2 regions of the Streptomyces changchenzhani genome follow, and region 2 is predicted to be linked to the other one. Evidence: predicted binding sites of a transcription regulator. Region 2 holds the regulator's gene; the other holds the start of a gene.

Region 1 (8,651 bases), on a different contig from region 2:
CCGCCACGGTGTGCCACAGCAGGCAGCGCTTGTCGCGGGGCAGGGCGTCCCACGCGACGGCCAACTGGCCGTTCTCCTCCATGGACCAGCGAGCCCCCTGGGCCACCCACCGGCGGAACTGCGGCGAGGCCCCCTCGTCGTCACCCGCGCACCGGGTGACGGCCGCGACGCGGGCGCATTCCAGCAGCTGGAGCCGCAGACAGCCGGGAAACCGGCGTTCGATGAACGACTCCCCGGCCAGCGCCCGTTGCAAGAGGTCGGAGAAGGTCTGGCAGGTCAGTTCGTACGCGTCGTAGGAGGTCTGCATGCACCCGACGGCGTAGGCGCGCACGGCCGGATAGTGCCGCCGGTAGAGATGGCGAAAGGAATCGAGATGGCCTTCGCCGGCCCTGCGTATCAACCCGGCGTCGGACCCCGGGGTGGCCGCGGACGTAGAGAACGAGAAATGCATCTGGCACCTTCCACGGACGACGCCCGGCGGGCGACCGTACGGGCCGCCCGCCGGGCCGTGCGGTTGCCAGTATCGGGACGCGGAGGTCTCTCCACTCTGCTTTGTCCGTATGTGACAGGAAACCCTCGGCGCCTGCCCGGTGTCCGGACGGATCAGGTCCCGGCGCCCATCGGCGGCAGTGCGGCGATGACCCGGTCCAGCCGGGGGAGCGGCTTCGCCCCGTCCCCCGTCACCACCTCGTGGCCCCGGTACACGACGGCGGTGGTGAGGCCGTCGGGGACGGGCTGTTCGGGGATGTTGAGGCGGGGCAGCTTCGCGAAGTCCGCCTCCGCCAGGGCGGTGCGCAGCTCGGCGAGCTCGGCGGGCTTCATCCGCCCCTTGCGCTCGGGTCGCTCGGGCCTGAGCGACAGCGTCGTGTACGACCCGTCGCCGTTGATGAGCATGCTCTGGTGCCGCCCGTCGATCCCGCCGCTGACGGTCACGGTGACGAGCCGCTCGTCCGCCGGGGCGGGGGGAGGGGTGGGAGCGGGGGAGGTGGGAGCCGGGGACGAGGACGTCGGCGCGGGCGCGGGCGTGGAGGCACTGGGGTCGGTACTGCCGACGGTCCTGCTCGTGGAGGCGCTGGGCGCACTCTCGGACGTACCGGCGTCAGCGCCGTCACGGCCGCCGTCACCGCATCCCGCCAGCAACAGCATGCCGGCCAGTGCCGCTCCGGAAACCGCCACTCCATACGCGCTTCGCTTCATACGTGCCCCAACTCCCGCCCGTATCGAGCCAGTACGCGCCCTGCGTGCCGCGCCTGCCCTCGTGTCGCCAAGCTTCCGGCTCGCGGAGCCCTGCGTCCACTACCGGCACCGGGCGGCGAGGACGTCGGCCTGAGGCCCCAGGGCGGCCGGGGCAGGGGGTCTGCCGCGCCGCGGGACACGGCCACTGCGCACTGATCGCTCAGAGCGAACACATGCTCGGGAACATTCGGCCGCTCCCCGACATTGAGTCGACATAGCTCAACTTCACTGCCCAAGGGGAGATCATGACATCGACGTCCAATCCGCTCACCCTGCCCGTGCTGCCGCTCGACGACGAGGTCGTGCTGCCGGGAATGGTGGTGCCCCTGGACCTGTCCGATCCCGACGTACGCGCCGCGGTGGAGGCCGCACAGGCCGCCGCCCGCTCCAGTGGCAACAAGCCACAGGTGCTTCTCGTTCCTCGAATCGACGGTACGTACGCGGGGACCGGCGTCCTCGGCACCGTCGAGCAGGTCGGCCGGCTCTCCGACGGTGATCCCGGCGCCCTCATCCGGGGCGTCGACCGTGTCCAGATCGGTGCGGGCACGTCCGGACCCGGCGCGGCCCTGTGGGTCGAGGGCACCCGGGTCGACGAGAGCGTGCCGGAGCCGCTGCCCGGTTCCGTCACCGAACTGATCACGGAGTACAAGGCGCTCGCCACCAGCTGGCTGAAGAAGCGCGGCGCCTGGCAGGTCGTGGACCGCGTCCAGCAGATCGAGGGCGTCTCCGCCCTCGCCGACAACTCCGGCTACTCGCCCTTCCTCACCACCACACAGAAGGTGGAGCTCCTGGAGACCGCCGACCCGGTGGTCCGCCTCAAGCTCGCCGTGAAGTGGCTGAGCGAGCACCTCGCCGAGCAGGACGTCGCCGAGTCCATCGCCAAGGACGTGCAGGAAGGCGTGGACAAGCAGCAGCGCGAGTTCCTGCTGCGCCGCCAGCTCGACGCCGTACGCAAGGAACTGCGCGAGATCAACGGCCAGGACGGCGAGGACGAGTCCGACGACTACCGGACGCGCGTCGAGGCCGCCGACCTCCCCGAGAGCGTCCGAGAGGCCGCCCTCAAGGAGGTCGACAAGCTGGAGCGTTCATCGGACCAGTCGCCCGAGGGCTCCTGGATCCGCACCTGGCTCGACACCGTCCTCGAACTGCCGTGGACCGAGCGGACCGAGGACCAGTACGACATCCAGGGCGCCAAGGCGATCCTCGACGAGGAGCACGCGGGCCTGGACGACGTGAAGGAGCGCATCACCGAGTACCTCGCGGTGCGCAAGCGCCGGGCCGACCGCGGCCTCGGTGTGGTCGGCGGCCGTCGCGGCGGCGCGGTGCTGGCCCTGGTCGGCCCGCCCGGCGTCGGAAAAACCTCGCTCGGCGAATCCGTGGCGCACGCGATGGGGCGCAAGTTCGTCCGGGTCGCGCTCGGCGGCGTACGCGACGAGGCGGAGATCCGCGGACACCGGCGTACGTACGTCGGCGCGCTCCCGGGCCGCATCGTCCGCGCCATCAAGGAGGCCGGGTCGATGAACCCGGTCATCCTCCTCGACGAGATCGACAAGGTCGGCTCCGACTACCGCGGCGACCCGGCCGCGGCCCTGCTCGAAGTCTTGGACCCGGCGCAGAACCACACCTTCCGCGACCACTACCTCGAAGTCGAACTCGACCTGTCCGACGTCGTGTTCCTCGCCACGGCCAACGTCGTCGAAGCCATCCCGGAGGCCCTGCTCGACCGTATGGAGCTGGTCAGGCTCGACGGTTACACGGAGGACGAGAAGGTCGTCATCGCCCGCGACCACCTGCTCCCGCGCCAGCTGGAGCGCGCGGGCCTGGAGACCGGCGAGGTCACCCTCGACGACTCCGCGCTGCGCAAGCTGGCGGGGGAGTACACCCGGGAGGCGGGCGTACGCAACCTGGAGCGCTCGGTGGCACGGCTCCTGCGCAAGGTCGCGGCGCGGCACGAACTCGGCGAGCAGGAACTCCCGTTCACGATCACCGACGCACACCTCCGCAAGCTCATCGGCAGGCCGCACCACGTCCCGGAGTCCGCCCAGGACCCGGCGGAGCGCCGCACGGCGGTCCCCGGCGTGGCCACGGGCCTCGCGGTGACGGGCGCGGGCGGCGACGTGCTGTTCGTCGAGGCGTCCCTCGCGGACGAGGAGACGGGCGCGGCGGGGCTGACCCTGACCGGCCAACTGGGCGACGTCATGAAGGAGTCCGCCCAGATCGCGCTCTCCTTCCTGCGCTCCCACGGCGCCGAACTGGAGCTGCCGGTAGCGGACTTGAAGGACCGGGGCGTGCACATCCACTTCCCGGCGGGCGGCATCCCCAAGGACGGCCCGAGCGCGGGCATCACGATGACCTCGGCCCTGGCGTCCCTCCTGTCGGGCCGCCCGGTCCGTACGGATGTGGCGATGACGGGCGAGGTCTCCCTGACCGGCCGCGTCCTGCCGATCGGCGGCCTGAAGCAGAAGCTCCTTGCCGCGCACCGGGCGGGCATCACCACGGTGGTGATCCCCAAGCGGAACGAGGCGGACCTGGACGACGTACCGGCGGAGATCCTCGACAAGCTGGAGATCCACCCGGTGACGGACGTCCGGCAGGTCCTGGAGATCGCGCTGGCCCCGGCGGGGACGGGTGTGGAGGTCCTGGTCGCGGCGTAGGGCGCGGCGGGGCGGGGTGAGTGCCGGGGAGCCCGGACGGGGTTGTCTGACCGGTCCGGGCTCCTCGGCGTGCGTCTCTTCGTGACTCATCCGCCCCACACCGCATCGCTGCGGCGCGTGACCTGGGCGGGCTGCGTATCGTTTGAGTACGCGGCTGCATGCGGACACGCGGCAGCGGGGAGGAGCGGCACGATGACCGTCGAACTGACCGACAGGATCGAGATGGCCGACAGTGACGAGCTGAGCTTGGACGAACTGTTCGAGCGGCTGGAGCACATGCCTGTCCCCGAGGGCTACAAGGTCGAGATCGTCGAGGGGACCGTGTACATGTCGCCGCAGCGGGACACGCACTGGGAGATCATTCGCAGAATCGTGCGAGCCCTGGAAGACCGGTTCGGTATGGGCGTCAGAGTGAAGTCGGACGTCAGGATGGACTTCGCCGGTCATAACAATGGTTTCGCGCCCGACGTCGTAAAACTCTCCGACGAGGCGGAGAAGAGCGAGCAGGGACGCTGGCACTACCGGGACATCGAGTTTGTGGCCGAGGTCATTTCCCGGGACACGGCGCTCAACGACTACGGCAAGAAGAAGGACGCCTACGCCGCCTGCGGCGTGCCCGTCTACCTGATCGCGGACCCCTACCAAGGCAAGTGTCACCTGTACACCTCGCCGAAGGGTGGTGAGTATCAGACCGAGCTCGCGGTGAACTTCGGTACGTCGGTCGACCTCACCGGTACCGCCGTCGATCTCACCCTGGAGACCGGGGACTTCCCGCGCGACTGAGGGGGGCGCGGAACATGGCCGCAACCGAACGCCTCGCAGCCGCCGTCCGGATTCACCGCGTTCTGGACGTCGGTTGCGGGCGTGGTGTCGCAGCCTCGTTGATTTGCCAACTTCTGGGCCAGGGAACGCTGTTGGGTCTCGACCGCTCCGCCGTGGCCGTCTCCGCCGCGTACACGCGTAATGCCGACCCCGTGGCCGCCGGGCGGGCCGCGTTTCGGCAACTGGCCCTCGCCGACGTCGAACCCGACGCCCCCGGCGTCTTCGAGAAGATCCTCGCCGTCGACGTCAACCTCTTCTGGACCGGTCCCGCCACCTGCGAGCTCCGCATCCTGGCCCGGCTGCTCGCCCCGGAAGGCCGGCTCGTCCTCTGCTTCGCCCCGCCCGACCCCGGCAGGCTCGACCACCTGACGCAGGCGGGGTTCGGGGCCTTCGCCACCACCCGGCCGTTCCCACGGGGCTCCGCCCTGCTCGCCGTTGTCGCGCAGCCGCCAGGGTCACGCCAGCCAGCCCCGTAACGACGCCTGCGCCCCCGCCTGGAAGCGGGTGTCCGCGTCCAGGGTGTCCAGGAGGCGGGTGATTCTGCGGCGGGCCGTGTGGACGTGTACGCCCAGGCGGCGCGCTATCGCTTCGTCCTTCAGGCCCGCTGCGAGCAGGCCGAGCAGCTCGCGTTGCGCGCCCGGGAGCGGGTCGGGGGAGCCGCTCAGGGGGACGGCGCGTTCCCATACCGTCTCGAAGAGGGGGAGCAGCGCGTTGTGCAGCAGGGCGTCGCCCACCACCAGGGCCGTGGCCGTCGGGCCCGTCGCGTCCGTCGCGTCCGTTGGCGGGAGCAGGGCCGTGCGGCGGTCCACGCTCAGCAGCTTCGTGGGGACGTTCGAGGTGATCCTGGCCCGTAGGCCTTGCTCCACCAGGGTGTTGATGCGGCGCATGCGGCCCGGGTGGGACAGGCCCTCGCGGTCGATCACCATGCGTACGGTGATCCCCCGGGCGAGCAGTGCCCCGATGTCCGGTGCCGGGGGCAAGCCCTGGCCCGAGGGGGTCGCGTACGGCGGGCGGTCCAGGATCACCACCTCGTGCTCCGCTGCCGCCAGCAGTGACTCCGCCCGTTCGCCGATCGCGCGCGCCCCCGTGACGACCTCCGTGCCGCCCTCCGCCGCCCCTGGCGAGCTCGCCGTCAGCCTGCCCGCGATCCGCTCGGCCGACATGCGCAGGCGCTCCAACTCCGCCGAGCGCAGGTGGAGTTCGGCCTGGCGGCGGTGGATCAGCGTGCGGATCGCCGCCGCGGGCGCCGCCGGTCGTGGCAGCGGGCCCTGCGTCGGCACCGTGAGCCCGTCCCGGGCCAGGCGCGTCAGGGCCGCCTCGACCCTCGCCCCCGGCAGGCGCAATAAGCGCGCCAAGTCAGGTGGGTTGGAGGCGCGCTCCCTCAGCAACGCCTCGTACGTCCGCGCCTCGTCCTCCCCCAGGCCGAGACCGTGCAGTTCATCCTCCTCGATCATGGCGGGGATTCTTTCGCGTACACAGAAGCCACACAAGTGCGCATGTCCACTTGTCAACACACATGACTCATTGAGGACTTGTGCCCCATTCGGCTTGCATGGGCATGCCCGAACACCGTGAGGGCGTCAGACAGAGCGTGGAAGCGTGGAGGGGAAACTTGCGCAAGTCACGAGCACGTGCAGGCAGACCGGACGACATATCCGCCGGAGTGGACCAGATACCCGGCAGCAGGACCGGCACCCGAACCGGCGGAATGAGCAGAGGCGCCGCAGCGATCTTCGGTGCGGCGGCCATGCTCGCCACCGCCGTCCCGGCGGCAGCCGCAGCGCCCGCGGAGACCCCGCGAGCAGCGCCCGCCGCCGAAGTGATCCCGGGTACCGACACCGCGACCCCGGCCCTGGTCGACGGCATCAGTGAGCCCGTGAAGGCGACCGGCAGTGCGGCGGACGCGGCCCTCGGGCACCTCGCCGCCAAGGAGAGCCGCTACCGGATCGCCGACCCGCGCACGGACCTCAAGTCCGTCGGCACCACCACAAACACCCCGAAGAAGGGGACGGCCGCCGAGACCGTACGGCTCCAGCAGCGGCACCACGGCATCGAGGTGCTGGGCGGGCAGTACGTCGTACGGATGGAGAAGCGCGGCGGCGAGCGGACCGTCACCGGCACCTCCGGGCAGTACTTCACCGAGCTGAGCGGCGTCGGCACCACCGCCAAGGTCTCCGACGAGGTCGCCGTGCGGCGCGCGGTGGACTCCGTCGCCCGCGAGCTGAGCGGCAAGACCCTCGGCAAGGACGACGTACGTAAGGAAGCCAAGCAGAAGACCGCGGACGCGCAGGCGCTGCGCGGTACCGCGGGCAAGCTCGTTGTACTGCCGCAGGGCAGCGGCGTACTCACCCGTGAGGTCACCGTCCGCGGCCAGGACCCCGCCACCGGCGAGCCCGTCCTGCGCCATGTCTACATCGACGCGAACGCGGGCTTCCCGGTCCTCCAGTACAGCGGGATCAAGACCATCGGCGCGACGAAGGCCGACGGGTCGAAGGCGAAGGCCGGGGGCGCGAAGACCAAGGCCGCCCCGGCCGCCGCAGCCGACGAGCCCGGCACCACCGGCTTCGGCGTCAAGCTCGACGCCGGCCGGGTCGAGCTGAATCTCCTGCACTCCGCCCCGCGTAACCAGTACCTGCTGATCGACAACGAGCGCATGCGCTCGACCGGCAAGAACGTGCTCGCCACCTGGGACGCGCGCGGCGTCGACGCCGACGACGTGGCGGGCAAGTGGCCCAGCGGCATCAAGGAATTCGGCTCGCCCGTCCAGGAGTTCGGCAAGGATGCCACCGAGGCGGGAGCGGTCGACGCGCACTGGGCCGCGGGCCAGGTGTACGACTACTACAAGCAGAAGCACGGGCGCGACAGCCTCGACGGGCGCGGCATGACCGTTAACTCCCTGGTGGGGGTGACCTATTGGGGACAGCCGTACGTCAATGCCTTCTGGGACGGCACCAAGATGGTCTACGGCAGCGGCGACGCGGACTTCAAGCCGCTGTCCGCCGATGTGGACGTGGTCGGCCACGAGATGACCCACGGCGTTGTCGAGAACACCGCCAACCTCGTCTACTCCGGCCAGTCGGGCGCCCTGAACGAGGCCGTCGCCGACTACTTCGGCAACGCCATCGACACCACCGTCTCCGGCACCGCCATGGACAACCGCGACTCCGGTCTCGTCGGCGAGGACCTCTGCCGCACCACCGCGCCGCGCGCCTGCGCGTTCCGTGACCTCAACGACGGCCGTACGGCGTCCAAGGACTTCCTCGGCGTCTCCTTCGGCACCGACAACGGCGGTGTGCACCTCAACTCGACGATCTTCTCGGGCGCCCTGTGGGACATCCGCCAGGACATCGACAAGGACCTTGCCGACCGCATCGTCTACAAGGCGCTCTCCGAGTACCTGACGCCGCTGGACGGCTTCACCGAGGGTCGTAACGCGGTGATCGCCGCCGCAAAGGATCTCGGTATCAGCGCCAAGGACCTCAGCACCGTCAAGCGTTCCTTCAACGCCCACGGCATCGTCCCGGGCTGGGAGGACGCGCTGGGCCTGGACTCCGACACGCTCTTCGGCAAGCTCAACACCGCGGGCACCGGGACCGGCGCGGGCGGCGGCTGGTGGGCCACGTCCAAGTCCAACGACGACGGCTCCGAGCCGTACTCCGTGTACGCGGGCCGTACCGACGGCAGCGGCGCCCCGAAGCTGATCAGCCCCAATGACGGCCGCTTCCACGTCTACCCGGCGACCGACGGCAAAACCGTCGTCTGGGCGGCCTTCGGGCCCACGAGCATCGATGTGCTGTCCCGGCCGGTGGCGGGCGGCCCGATCAAGAAGATCTGGTCCTCGGTCACCGACCTCCAGGGTCTGCGCGTCGACGGCGACATCGTCGTCTGGGAGGAGTACGACTTCTTCGGCGGCCGGCACGCGGCGTACAAGAACGTCCG
Region 2 (8,651 bases):
CTGCGGGGGGTGGCAGTGCTGGTCTGGGGGGTGGCGCTGCTGGTCTGCTGGCTGGCGGAGCCGGCTTCTGACTCGATCAGCTGGTGATCACGCTGGTCGAGATTGACGAAAACCATGCCGTAGCGCACGGCACAGCGAACAGGTTGCGGTGCTCCTCGGGGCCGACGAAGGCACCGGTAGGCACGGACGTCCTCATCGTCCTCTTCGCGTACGACCACGATCGGTTCGCCGAACAGGGTGACCATCAACGAGTCGCCACGGTAGGGAATCGCCGTGGCCAGATCGATGAAGTGCCATCCGGAGCGGTAGGCCGTGGCCATTTCGCGTCTGAAGGTGCGGTCGTCCGGGGGCACGGTCATGCGCCCACGTTTGCCGGCGCGCTGCCCCAGCCCGAGTCCGGCGCCCCTTCGGCCTGCACAAAGCCCCAGCCCGAGTCCGGCGGCCCCTCGGCCTGCACGACGCCCCAGCCCGAGTCCGGCGGAACTTCCGCTCGCACGTTGTCAGGACCAGCGCCTCCGCCACTCATCGCCGCGAAAGCCAAGACCATGGCGCAAGCGGTGGGAAGCACCGAGCGAAGCAATCTCTTGTACATAGTCGGCTTCGTCCTCACTTGATGGTTTCCTCTCCCCCGCTCACCAAGACGATGGCTCATTCAGGCACGTCAGTGCCACAGGAACGATGCATCATGTTCCTGCACGTACAGGACCCTGGGGGGTGGAGATTTGCCAGCAATCAACGCAAACCTGACACATGACCATCCCGTCACCGAGCTGTGCGGTGAGGGGGCGCGACTTTACGCCAGCGCGCTGAGTACCGGACGCATCCTCCGGAGCGAGGTGGAACCGGCACCCTGCCTGCTGGAATTCGCCCTCCTGCACCCCGATCCGGACGACGCGAACTGGCTTCGCCCAGTTCCGCCATCAGCGGTGCTGGCGCAGCGACTCCACCCCCTGGAGCGTGAGATCCAGGACCGTAGACGATTGTCGATCGAACTGAGCGATGCTTTCGAGCCGTTCATGACACTCAGCGCCCAGAGCCCGGCGCCCACGCACGCCATCACCGTGCTGGAGGGCTTCGACCGGATCAACGGGGCGCTCAATCTTGCGGCCGCCGAGTGCCGACAGGAGATGCTCACGGTGCAGCCGGGCGGCAGCCGCCGGGCGCACGTCCTCGCCCAGGCCCTGGAGCGCGACAGGCCGCTCACCGACCGCGGTGTGCATATCCGCACGCTCTATCAGCACACCGTCCGGCACAGCCAAGGCACTCTCGCCTACGCGGAACGGCTGGCCGGCGGCAAGCTGGAGATACGCACCCTCGAAGAACTCATCGGGCGGCTGATCATCTTCGATCGCACGGTCGCGTTCATCCCCGCGCGCGACGACAGCCAGGTCGCCCTGGAACTGCGCCACCCCGGCCTGGTCCAGTACCTCGCCACCGTCTTCGAACGCTTCTGGCACAGCGGCGTCCCCCTCATGGAAGAAATCCCGTACAGCCAGCATCCCGACGGGATATCCGGCGTCCAGCGGTCCATCGCCAAGCTCCTCATCGAGGGGTACGTCGATGAGGCCATCGCCCGCCGCCTGGGCATGAACGTCCGGACCTGTCGCACCCACATAGCGAAGCTCGCCGCCACCCTGGGCAGCGTGAGCCGAGCTCAACTCGGCTACCTGATAGCACGATCCGGAATTCTGGACAAAGCGGCCAATACCCAAGGAAGCTCGGGCGCCGACCTGCCGGACCTGCCCGACCTGCCCGACCTGCCTTGACCGCACCATCCCAACCGGCCTCCGAGGGCCGAAGCGGTCATGACCACACGGGTGCGCGACGTCGAGCGGTTCCTTGACGCTTCAACTTGGCTTGAACAATCCGTCGCTCCGCCCCCTCGCGAACCCCGCCCGGGTGCACGGGAAAGGCCCCCTCCGGGCGAATTCAAGCCGAGGAGGGGGCCTTCCCATGCCGCTGCGCGTCCGGGGCTACTCGGGCGACCGCTTGGGCCGCCACACCACCAGCGCGCTCGCCTGCTGCACGTCCTGGTACGGGACCAGGTCGCGCCGGTACGACGCGTGCACCTGCGCCTCGCGCTGCTGCATCGCGGACGCCGCGCCCTCCACCGCCGCCGAGAGCTCGGCGACGCGCTGCTGGAGCGCGGACACCTGGTTCTCCAGCTCGATGATGCGCTTGATGCCGGCCAGGTTGATGCCCTCGTCCTGCGACAACTGCTGCACGGTTCTGAGCAGTTCGATGTCGTGGGCCGAGTAGCGCCGGCCCCGCCCCGGCGTGCGGTCGGGCGAGACCAAGCCGAGGCGGTCGTACTGCCTGAGAGTCTGCGGGTGCAGGCCGGAGAGCTGGGCCGCGACCGAGATGACGTACACCGGTGTCTGGTCGGTCAGCTGGTACGGATTACGTCGTCGGCGCGGATCCATCTCATGCTCCCTTCGCGGCCTGGAACAGCTCCGCCCGCGGGTCCTCCCCCGCGGTCGCCTCACGGTAGGACTCCAGTGCCTCCCGGGCCTTGTCGTCAAGGTCCTTGGGCACCGCGACCTCCACGGTGACCATCAGGTCGCCACGGGTGCCGTCCTTGCGCACCGCGCCCTTGCCACGGGCGCGCATGGTGCGCCCGTTGGGCGTGCCCGCGGGCAGCTTGAGCGTGACCGGGGGCCCGCCGAGCGTCGGCACCTTCACCTCGCCGCCGAGCGCCGCCTCCACGAAGGTGACGGGCACGGTGATGGTGAGGTTGTCGTCCTTGCGGCCGAACACAGGGTGGCTGCCCACGTGCACGACGACGTACAGGTCGCCCGCGTGGCCGCCCCGCTCGCCGGCCGTGCCCTTGCCGCGCAGCCGGATCCGCTGGCCGTCGGAGACGCCCGCCGGGATACGGACCTGCATGGTCCGCGACGACTTGGCGCGACCGCTGCCCTTGCAGACCTCGCAGGGGTCCTGGGCGATGAGCCCACGGCCCCGGCAGTCCACGCACGGGTCGGTGAGCGAGAAACCGCCACCGCCGCCGCGCGACACCTGTCCCGTACCGACGCAGGTCGGGCACACGCGGGGCGTGCCGTTCTTGTCGCCGGTGCCGGAACACGCCTTGCAGGGCGCCTGGCTGGACATCCGCAGCGGGACCGTGGCCCCGTCCACCGCCTCGGTGAAGGTGAGCGTCACCTCGGACTCGATGTCCTGGCCCCGGCGCGGCTGGACACGTGTGCCGGGTCCGCCCCGGTTGAACAGCCCGCCGAACACGTCCCCGAGTCCACCGCCGAAGCCACCGGCGCCGGCCTGTGTGCCGCCCTGGGCACCGCCTCCGAAGAGGTCACCCAGGTCGAAGTTGAACGAACCGCCGCCCGCTCCGGGTCCGGTGCGCAGACCACCGTTGCCGAAGAGGGCGCGCGCCTCGTCGTACTCCTTGCGCCGCTTGGGGTCACCGAGGATGTCGTTCGCCTCGGAGATCTCCTTGAAGCGGTCCTCGGCCTTGGCGTCGCCCTTGTTGGCGTCCGGGTGGAACTCGCGGGCGAGCTTCCGGTACGCCTTCTTGATCTCGGCCTCGGTGGCGTCCTTGGGGACGCCGAGAACCTTGTAGTAGTCCTTCTCGACGAAGTCCTTCGTGCTCATCCCCGACGTCCCTCCTTCCCGCTGTTCCTACTGCTCGTGTTGCTTGTAGTGCTCGTGCTGTTGGCGCTGATGACGTCAGCCCTCGTCCGGGCCACCGCTCTCCTCGTCCGTTGCCTGTGCCGATGCCGACGAATCGGCCTCGTCCGCCTTGCCTGCGCCGGGCTGGGGCTCGGCCACCGCGACCCGCGCGGGACGGATGGTCCGCTCGCCGATCCGGTACCCAGGCTGCAGGATCGCGACGCATGTCGTCTCGGTGACATCCGGCGCGTACGAGTGCATCAGTGCTTCGTGGATGGTCGGGTCGAAGGGCTCGCCCTCCTTGCCGAACTGCTGAAGGCCCATCTTGGCGACGGCCGTCTCCAGCGATTCGGCCACCGACTTGAAGCCGCCGAGCAGCTCGCCGTGCTCCCTGGCCCGGCCGATGTCGTCGAGGCTCGGGAGGAGCTCGGTCAGGAGGCTCGCGACGGCGATCTCCTTGACCGCGACCCGGTCCCGCTCCACGCGGCGACGGTAGTTCTGGTACTCCGCCTGCAGCCGCTGAAGGTCCGCGGTGCGCTCGCTGAGCGCCATGCGTACCTGATCGAGCTGCGCGGTCAGAGCTACGTTCTGCTGTACGTCCCCGGCCGGGGCCGCCGGGCCGGACTCCGTGTCGGAGTCCGGCTCGGCAGCCTGCGGCGTGGCGTCCGCGGGGGTGGCGCCGGAGGGGACGTCGGGCTTCTCGTCGAAGCCCGGAGTCTCCTCCGTCATGCGGCGCCGCCCTCCGTGCCCTTGGTGAACTTGCTGTCCTTCTCGTCGTCGACGATCTCGGCGTCGACCACGTCGTCATCGGCCTTCGGCTGCTCGCCACCGGCGTCGCCGCCCGCGGCCTGAGCGCCCTCGGCGTTGGCGTACATGGCCTGGCCCAGCTTCTGGGAGACGGCCGCGACCTTCTCCGTCAACGTGCGGATCTCGGCCGTGTGGTCGCCCTCGCCGGACTCCTTGAGCTTTTCCTTCAGCTCGGCGATCGAGGTCTCGACCTCGGTCTTCACGTCACCCGGAACCTTGTCCTCGTTGTCCTTGAGGAACTTCTCCGTCTGGTAGACGAGCTGCTCGGCCTGGTTGCGCGTCTCGGCGGCCTCGCGGCGCTTGTGGTCCTCGTCCGCGTACTGCTCGGCCTCTTCGCGCATCCGGTTGACCTCGTCCTTCGGCAGCGAGGAGCCACCGGTGACGGTCATCTTCTGCTCCTTGCCGGTGCCGAGGTCCTTGGCTCCGACGTGCATGATGCCGTTGGCGTCGATGTCGAAGGCGACCTCGATCTGTGGGACACCACGCGGGGCCGGCGGCAGACCCGTGAGCTCGAACATCCCGAGCTTCTTGTTGTACGCCGCGATCTCGCGCTCGCCCTGGTAGACCTGGATCTGCACGGACGGCTGGTTGTCCTCGGCCGTCGTGAAGATCTCGGAGCGCTTGGTCGGGATCGTCGTGTTGCGCTCGATGAGCTTCGTCATGATGCCGCCCTTGGTCTCAATACCAAGCGACAGCGGCGTGACGTCGAGGAGCAGAACGTCCTTGACCTCGCCCTTCAGGACACCGGCCTGCAGCGAGGCGCCGATGGCGACGACCTCGTCCGGGTTCACACCCTTGTTGGCGTCCTGGCCGCCGGTGAGCTCCTTGACGAGCTCGGCCACGGCGGGCATACGGGTCGAGCCACCGACGAGAACGACGTGGTCGATCTCGGAGAGCTGGATGCCCGCGTCCTTGATGACGTTCTGGAACGGGCTCTTGCAGCGCTCCAGGAGGTCGGACGTGAGCTGCTGGAACTGCGAGCGCGTGAGCTTCTCGTCCAGGTGCAGCGGGCCCTCGGCGGACGCCGTGATGTACGGCAGGTTGATCGAGGTCTCCGTGGAGGAGGACAGCTCGATCTTGGCCTTCTCGGCCGCTTCGCGCAGGCGCTGGAGCGCCATCTTGTCCTTGGAGAGGTCCACACCGTGACCGGAGTGGAACTGCTTCACCAGGTAGTCCATGACGCGCTGGTCCCAGTCGTCACCACCGAGGTGGTTGTCACCGTTGGTGGCCTTCACCTCGACGACGCCGTCACCGATTTCCAGCAGCGAGACGTCGAAGGTGCCGCCACCGAGGTCGAAGACGAGGATGGTCTGGTCGTCCTTGTCGAGACCGTAGGCCAGCGCGGCGGCCGTCGGCTCGTTGACGATACGAAGGACGTTCAGACCCGCGATCTCGCCGGCCTCCTTCGTCGCCTGACGCTCGGAGTCGTTGAAGTACGCCGGGACGGTGATGACCGCGTCGGCCACCTTCTCGCCCAGGTAGGACTCGGCGTCGCGCTTGAGCTTCTGCAGGATGAAGGCGCTCATCTGCTGCGGGTTGAAGTTCTTCCCGTCCAGCTCGATGCTCCAGTCGGTGCCCATGTGGCGCTTGACCGACCGGATCGTCCTGTCAACGTTGGTTACTGCCTGACGCTTCGCAACCTCGCCTACCAGCACTTCACCGTTCTTCGCGAAAGCGACGACGGACGGCGTGGTCCTGGCGCCTTCGGCGTTGGTGATGACGGTGGGCTCGCCGCCCTCCAGAACGCTGACGACGGAGTTCGTAGTGCCCAGGTCGATGCCGACCGCACGTGCCATTTCATTTCCTCCAGCTGACTTGAGTGGAACAGGCTCAAGGATGCATCACCGAAGCGCGTGCGTCAACAGACATGAGTCGAGTCGACTCAAGTCTTATGCCGCCCTTACGGGCAAGCAGGCCCCGCAGCGGCCCCGCAGCGGCTTTACGCGCCCCCGGCGGGGCAGCCGGGATCCACGCCAAAAGCCATGAAAAGGTGCATCTCATGGCAAACATGCCTCGCATGCTCCACGTGCCCCGGATGCCCCACCTACCCGCCATGCCCGCGACGCCCGCCAAGCGGATCTTCGACCTGGCCGTCGGCCCGCTCCTGCTGCTCGCCGCGGCCCCGGTGCTGCTCCTTGCTGCCGCGGCCTCCGCCGTAACCTCCCCCGGCCCGGTCCTGGTCCGCCGGACCCGCACGGGCCTCGCGGGCCACCCCTTCGAGATGCTCTCGCTGCGTACGGCCCCGGGCACCCCGGTCGGCCGGCTGCTGCGGCGCACACGGATCGACGTACTGCCGCGGCTGCTCCAGGTGATGCGCGGCGAGATGTCCCTGGTCGGCCCGTGCGCACTGCCGCCCGGCCACCCCGAAGGCGCCCTCGTCGGGCGGCAGTTGCTGCGGCCGGGCCTCACCGGGCTGTGGCAGATCGGCGGGCGCTCCGACCTGCCGTGGGACGAGATGGGCGTGCTCGACGCGCACTACCTCGACCACCACTGGCTCGGCCTCGATCTGATGATCCTCGCCCGTACGGTTCCGGCCGCGCTGGCCATGCGTCGCTGAGGGTTCCCTGAGCGACACAGATCACCGCATGCGCGGCTACAGTGCGGCGGAATAAGTGGGTACGCTCAGCACAAACTGAATAAGTTACCGCTTAGTACGCCCACCGAATCCCCACCCTCGCAGGCCCGAGGAGCCCCCAAAATGCAACTCGCCGCGATCATCGTGTCGTTGGTCCTGACCGTGGTCGGCGTTGCGCTCATCAGCCGAGCCGTCGCGCAGATCTACCGGTTCGTCAAGCTGGGCCAGCCGGTGCCGGCGGGCAGCCGCACCGACGACCCGAAGCAGCGCACGATCACCCTGGCCAAGGAGTTCCTCGGCCACTCCCGCATGAACAAGTGGGGGATCGTCGGCTTCGCGCACTGGTTCGTCGCGATCGGCTTCCTGACGCTGCCGCCGACCCTGCTCCAGGCGTACGGCCAGCTCTTCGAGGCCGACTGGGTGCTGCCGATCATCGGCGGCTTCCTGCCGTTCGAGATGTACATCGAGTTCATCGGCCTGATGACGGTGGTGGGCATCGTCATCCTCATGGCGATCCGACTGCTCAACCTGCCCTCGCGGGCCGGCCGCAAGTCGCGTTTCGCGGGCTCCAAGGCCTGGCAGGCGTACTTCGTCGAGTACATCATCCTGACGATCGGCCTGGCGATCCTGGCCCTGCGCGGCCTGGAAGGCGCGATCCACCACGTCGAGAGTTACGACGCCGCGTACTTCGTGTCGTACCCGCTGGTGCTCGCCTTCAAGGGGCTGAGCGTCTCCACGCTCCAGACGCTGATCTACTTCACCGCGATGATCAAGATCGGCACCTCGCTGATCTGGATGATCACGGTCGCGCTCAACACCAACATGGGTGTCGCCTGGCACCGCTTCCTCGCCTTCCCGAACATCTGGTTCAAGCGCGAGGCGAGCGGCGATGTCGCCCTCGGCGCGCTCCTGCCGATGACGTCCGGCGGCAAGGAGATCGACTTCGAGGACCCGGGCGACGACGACGTCTTCGGCGTCTCGCAGGTCGAGCAGTTCTCCTGGAAGGGCATCCTCGACTTCTCCACGTGCACCGAGTGCGGTCGCTGCCAGTCGCAGTGCCCCGCCTGGAACACCGGCAAGCCGCTCTCCCCGAAGCTCCTGATCATGTCGCTGCGCGACCACGCGCACGCCAAGGCCCCGTACCTGCTCGCCGGTGGCGGCAAGGACGCCGAGGGCAACGAGAAGGCGACCGATGAGCAGCTGGCGAACGTACCCGCAGCGGCCCTCGCCGAGGCCGAGCGCCCGCTGATCGGCACGCTCGAAGAGAACGGCGTCATCGACCCGGACGTCCTGTGGTCCTGCACGAGCTGCGGCGCGTGCGTGGAGCAGTGCCCGGTCGACATCGAGCACATCGACCACATCGTCGACATGCGCCGCTACCAGGTGATGATCGAGAGCTCGTTCCCGTCCGAGGCCGGGACGATGCTCAAGAACCTGGAGAAGAAGGGCAACCCCTGGGGTCTCGCCAAGAAGGCGCGGGTGGAGTGGACCAAGGAGGTCGACTTCGAGGTCCCGATCGTCGGCAAGGACCTGGAGGACCTCGGCGAGGTCGAGTACCTCTACTGGGTCGGCTGCGCGGGCGCACTTGAGGACCGGGCGAAAAAGACCACCAAGGCCTTCGCCGAGCTGCTGCACATCGCGGGCG

The links. Region 2 encodes HspR, which represses chaperone genes until heat shock. Its sites were predicted from a motif close to TTGAGNNNNNNNNNCTCAA; they were not measured.
Region 1: lon (endopeptidase La) is a predicted target of HspR. The motif match lies at 1,441-1,459, and genes of this name have one in related genera.

Annotation. Positions count from the first base shown of each region.
Region 1 covers NZ_JBDHNH010000002.1:384,335-392,985, reverse strand. Annotated here, with positions in the region: gene ABCR94_RS09970 (RNA polymerase sigma factor) at 1-451, opposite strand, end outside; gene ABCR94_RS09965 (hypothetical protein) at 604-1,197, opposite strand; gene lon (endopeptidase La) at 1,482-3,890, shown strand; gene ABCR94_RS09955 (Uma2 family endonuclease) at 4,083-4,673, shown strand; gene ABCR94_RS09950 (class I SAM-dependent methyltransferase) at 4,688-5,188, shown strand; gene ABCR94_RS09945 (TrmB family transcriptional regulator) at 5,168-6,166, opposite strand; gene ABCR94_RS09940 (M4 family metallopeptidase) at 6,421-8,651, shown strand, end outside.
Region 2 covers NZ_JBDHNH010000001.1:531,178-539,828, forward strand. Annotated here, with positions in the region: gene ABCR94_RS02595 ((2Fe-2S)-binding protein) at 1-359, opposite strand, end outside; gene ABCR94_RS02600 (helix-turn-helix transcriptional regulator) at 723-1,766, shown strand; gene ABCR94_RS02605 (heat shock protein transcriptional repressor HspR) at 1,974-2,423, opposite strand; gene dnaJ (molecular chaperone DnaJ) at 2,425-3,606, opposite strand; gene grpE (nucleotide exchange factor GrpE) at 3,682-4,353, opposite strand; gene dnaK (molecular chaperone DnaK) at 4,350-6,227, opposite strand; gene ABCR94_RS02625 (sugar transferase) at 6,431-6,988, shown strand; gene ABCR94_RS02630 (heterodisulfide reductase-related iron-sulfur binding cluster) at 7,130-8,651, shown strand, end outside.